Regions from separate parts of the Psychrobacillus sp. FSL K6-4046 genome, predicted to be linked through region 2. Evidence: a T-box and tRNA genes for the amino acid it is inferred to sense, from the RefSeq annotation. Region 2 holds a T-box; the other holds one or more tRNA genes.
What was found. The T-box of region 2 lies ahead of thrS (threonine--tRNA ligase). A T-box ahead of a tRNA ligase gene usually reads a tRNA of that ligase, here a tRNA-Thr.

Region 1: it has a tRNA-Thr gene. The T-box ahead of thrS (threonine--tRNA ligase) is inferred to sense a tRNA for this amino acid. The anticodon was not compared.

Annotation. Positions count from the first base shown of each region.
Region 1 is NZ_CP152020.1:97,852-100,295, forward strand. It holds rRNA gene MKY09_RS00470 (23S ribosomal RNA) at 1-894, shown strand, start outside; rRNA gene rrf (5S ribosomal RNA) at 1,016-1,131, shown strand; tRNA gene MKY09_RS00480 (tRNA-Val) at 1,155-1,230, shown strand; tRNA gene MKY09_RS00485 (tRNA-Thr) at 1,244-1,319, shown strand; tRNA gene MKY09_RS00490 (tRNA-Lys) at 1,326-1,398, shown strand; tRNA gene MKY09_RS00495 (tRNA-Leu) at 1,421-1,505, shown strand; tRNA gene MKY09_RS00500 (tRNA-Gly) at 1,523-1,597, shown strand; tRNA gene MKY09_RS00505 (tRNA-Leu) at 1,613-1,701, shown strand; tRNA gene MKY09_RS00510 (tRNA-Arg) at 1,718-1,794, shown strand; tRNA gene MKY09_RS00515 (tRNA-Pro) at 1,800-1,876, shown strand; tRNA gene MKY09_RS00520 (tRNA-Ala) at 1,891-1,966, shown strand; rRNA gene MKY09_RS00525 (16S ribosomal RNA) at 2,102-2,444, shown strand, end outside.
Region 2 is NZ_CP152020.1:3,599,893-3,602,336, forward strand. It holds gene thrS (threonine--tRNA ligase) at 37-1,281, opposite strand; T-box leader at 1,287-1,506, opposite strand; T-box leader at 1,545-1,765, opposite strand; gene MKY09_RS17710 (GNAT family N-acetyltransferase) at 1,827-2,372, opposite strand; gene MKY09_RS17715 (CoA-disulfide reductase) at 2,395-2,444, opposite strand, start outside.

The DNA.
Region 1 (2,444 bases), 380 kb from region 2:
CTCGGTGAAATTATAGTACCTGTGAAGATGCAGGTTACCCGCGACAGGACGGAAAGACCCCGTGGAGCTTTACTGTAGCTTGATATTGAATTTTGGTGCAACTTGTACAGGATAGGTAGGAGCCTTAGAGCCCGGAGCGCCAGCTTCGGAGGAGGCGTCGGTGGGATACTACCCTGGTTGTATTGAAATTCTAACCCATACCCGTAACCCGGGTAGGAGACAGTGTCAGGCGGGCAGTTTGACTGGGGCGGTCGCCTCCTAAAGTGTAACGGAGGCGCCCAAAGGTTCCCTCAGAATGGTTGGAAATCATTCGAAGAGTGTAAAGGCAGAAGGGAGCTTGACTGCGAGACCTACAAGTCGAGCAGGGTCGAAAGACGGGCTTAGTGATCCGGTGGTTCCGCATGGAAGGGCCATCGCTCAACGGATAAAAGCTACCCCGGGGATAACAGGCTTATCTCCCCCAAGAGTCCACATCGACGGGGAGGTTTGGCACCTCGATGTCGGCTCATCGCATCCTGGGGCTGTAGTCGGTCCCAAGGGTTGGGCTGTTCGCCCATTAAAGCGGTACGCGAGCTGGGTTCAGAACGTCGTGAGACAGTTCGGTCCCTATCCGTCGTGGGCGTAGGAAATTTGAGAGGAGCTGTCCTTAGTACGAGAGGACCGGGATGGACACACCGCTGGTGTACCAGTTGTTCTGCCAAGGGCATCGCTGGGTAGCTATGTGTGGACGGGATAAGTGCTGAAAGCATCTAAGCACGAAGCCCCCCTCAAGATGAGATTTCCCATTACGCAAGTAAGTAAGATCCCTCAAAGACGATGAGGTAGATAGGTTCGGGGTGGAAGCGTGGCGACACGTGCAGCTGACGAATACTAATCGATCGAGGACTTAACCAAATTGTTTGTTTCTAAGATGTCAGTTTATTCAGTTTTGAAAGAATAAATTTTTATTTAAAAAAAGCTTGTAATAATCTACATAGTTGATATAATAAAACTTGTCTTTCAATTATTATTCAAGTCTAGTGATGATGGCGAAGAGGTCACACCCGTTCCCATACCGAACACGGAAGTTAAGCTCTTCAGCGCCGATGGTAGTTGGGGGTCTCCCCCTGCAAGAGTAGGACGTCGCTGGGCTTGCAATAAAAAAATATTACCCAGGAGGATTAGCTCAGCTGGGAGAGCATCTGCCTTACAAGCAGAGGGTCGGCGGTTCGAGCCCGTCATCCTCCACCATAATTTTACTCCTGCCGGAGTAGCTCAACTGGTAGAGCAACTGACTTGTAATCAGTAGGTTGAGGGTTCAAGTCCTTTCTCCGGCACCATTTTCCGAGCCATTAGCTCAGTTGGTAGAGCATCTGACTTTTAATCAGAGGGTCGAAGGTTCGAGTCCTTCATGGCTCATTCACTTTTGTGAAATAAATATGCGGGTGTGGCGGAACTGGCAGACGCACTAGACTTAGGATCTAGCGCCGCAAGGCGTGGGGGTTCGACTCCCTTCACCCGCACCACTTAACTTAATAACCGAGCGGAAGTAGTTCAGTGGTAGAACACCACCTTGCCAAGGTGGGGGTCGCGAGTTCGAACCTCGTCTTCCGCTCCAAAGATTCATTGAAGTGCCGGGGTGGCGGAACTGGCAGACGCACAGGACTTAAAATCCTGCGGTAGGTGACTACCGTACCGGTTCGATTCCGGTCCTCGGCACCACTTTTATGAATAATTAGCGCCCGTAGCTCAATTGGATAGAGCGTCTGACTACGGATCAGAAGGTTGTGGGTTCGACTCCTGCCGGGCGCGCCATATAACGGGAAGTAGCTCAGCTTGGTAGAGCACTTGGTTTGGGACCAAGGGGTCGCAGGTTCGAATCCTGTCTTCCCGACCAGTTATTATTATTTCGGGGCCTTAGCTCAGCTGGGAGAGCGCCTGCCTTGCACGCAGGAGGTCAGCGGTTCGATCCCGCTAGGCTCCACCATGAACATTGAAAACTGAACATGCAAAACGTTAAGACATACAGCATCAACAAGCTTCGGCTTGATTGACGCAAAACAATTTTTGACATCATTTAATGATGATGCCAGCAAAACAAAATGAGCTTTTTAAGTTCTCTATTATGGAGAGTTTGATCCTGGCTCAGGACGAACGCTGGCGGCGTGCCTAATACATGCAAGTCGAGCGGATGATGAAGAAGCTTGCTTCTTCTGATTTAGCGGCGGACGGGTGAGTAACACGTGGGCAACCTGCCCTGTAGATTGGGATAACTCCGGGAAACCGGGGCTAATACCGAATAATCCATTACCTCACATGAGGAAATGTTAAAAGACGGTTTCGGCTGTCACTACAGGATGGGCCCGCGGCGCATTAGCTAGTTGGTGAGGTAACGGCTCACCAAGGCGACGATGCGTAGCCGACCTGAGAGGGTGATCGGCCACACTGGGACTGAGACACGGCCC
Region 2 (2,444 bases):
GACAATCCGTCATCCTATCCACTTACCACAACAACTTTACTCTCTCAGGTGGTGTCCAATAAATGCTTCTATCCCCATATCACCAAGGCTTCCTACTCGATGCTTCCTAACGGAAACAACTTGACTCTCCATTTCCTGGTCACCGATGATCAGCATATACGGATGTTTTTGCATGGCTGCCTCTCGTATCTTTAATCCAATTTTTTCTACGCGGTCATCTACTTCTACCCGGTAGCCTTCTTGTTGTAGCCGCGACTTTACTTCCTCCGCATAAGCTAGATGAGCGTCTGTGATAGGCAATACCTTCACTTGAACCGGGGCTAGCCAAAGTGGAAAATTACCTTGAAAGTGTTCTAATAGAATCGCGATAAACCGTTCTATGGAGCCATAGATTGCTCGATGAATCATGATAGGACGACGAAGCTGGTTGTTTTCATCGACGTACTGGCAATTAAATTTTTCCGGCATTTGAAAATCAAGCTGAACTGTTCCACACTGCCAGCTACGTCCAAGTGAATCGAGTATATGAAAGTCAATTTTAGGACCATAAAAAGCTCCGTCTCCCTCGTTTATTTGATATTCAACCTGTTTACTCTTCAAAACCGATTCTAGCGCTTCTTCTGCTTGGTCCCATACTTCCACAGAGCCCATAAAATCCTCTGGACGAGTGGATAGCTCCACTTTATAGCTAAATCCAAATTTCCGATAGAATTCATCTACTAGATCTAACACCTTCGCAAGCTCACCTTCAATTTGCTCTTCTAGAACAAACAGATGGGCATCGTCTTGAGTAAATGCTCGAACACGCAATAGACCATTCAAAGATCCCGAAAGCTCATGACGGTGTACTAACCCTAGCTCTGCATATCGTATAGGAAGTTCTCGATAGCCTCTTCTTTTACTATTAAAGATTAAAACTGCTCCCGGACAGTTCATTGGCTTAATCGCATACTTTTGTTCATCCACATCAGCAAAATACATGTTTTCATGGTAATGATCCCAGTGTCCCGATTTCTCCCACAGCTCCTGCTTCATCATGATAGGAGTTTTTATCTCCTGATAGCCCGCTCGCTGATGTTTTTCTCTCCATAAATTTTCGAGTTCATTTCGTAAAACCATTCCTTTTGGCAAATAAAATGGCATACCTGGAGCTTCCTCCATGGACATAAATAATTCGAGTTGCTGACCTAATTTTTGATGACTTAATCTTTCCTCGGCTTTTACTGACATAATTAATTCCTCCTCGTTTTGTTTTACATAATAAAAAAAGACCACACCCATCCCGGTAAAGGGACGAGTGTGGTCGTGGTTCCACCCTAATTTTGCCGACATTAACAAATACGGCTCTCATAAAATATAACGGTTTCCCGATTATGGATACTAGTTGTTCCCCATAATAGCTCTAAGGTGGTAAACTATTCGACATTCTAACAGGGCTTTCAGCCAATGACCCTGCTCTCTAATTAGAAGTTGAGGAATAATTCATGTCCTTTTCATAGCTTAAATATTAAATTGTGCATACAAAAAACCACACCCATCCCGGTAAAAGGGACGAGTGTGGTCGTGGTTCCACCCTAATTTTGCCGTCAAATAAAAAATACGGCTTTCTAAAAGATAACGGTTTCCCGATTATGGATACTAGTTGTTCCCCATAATAGCTCCAAGGCGGTAAATCATTCGTTTTTCTTACAGGGCTTTCAGCCGATGACCCTGCTCTCTAATAAGAAATTACCTAAATGACTCATGTCCTTTTCTTTGCCTAAATAACATAAGTTGATTTTTAATAGTATATTCAATGAGTTTAGAATAGTCAACTAAATTTTATTTTAAATGAAAGAACGTCCCATCACAACGGTGTGATAGTATTGCTCATCCTTTAAAACTTTATCGTTTTTTAATATACCCTCTACCTCGAAGCCATACTTTTTATATAAGGCAATCGCTTTTTCGTTAGTATGTAATACATTTAATGAGATCTTTTTGATACTACCGGCATCCGCCCAAGCGATAGACTCCTTCAATAGGTTGGTACCGATACTCAGCCCCCAATATTCTTTTAAGACACACACACCAAATTCCACTTTATGCGCAAACCGCTTTAAGCCATTCCCTTCACATCTAGAAAAACCAACAATCCTTCCCTCAATCTCTGCGACTAAAAAGAGATTGTTCACGGAAAGGGTGTCATCTTCAATTAGCTTTTCAAAGCCTGTGACATCAATGAATGCTTCCCCTTGTTCTCTATCTAGATTCTCCGTTTCCCCGTCGATTTGAACCCTTACCTCGGACAGCTGCTTTGCATCCAGCTGACTAGCCGATCTAATCTTATATGAGATATCTCTAACCTTATATTCCTTTGTCTCTATTTCCATCTCTCAATTCCCCCACTTTTCTTTATTTATTCTTATCAAAGTTTCTTTTAGCAAGCTGCTGCAAAGGATCCC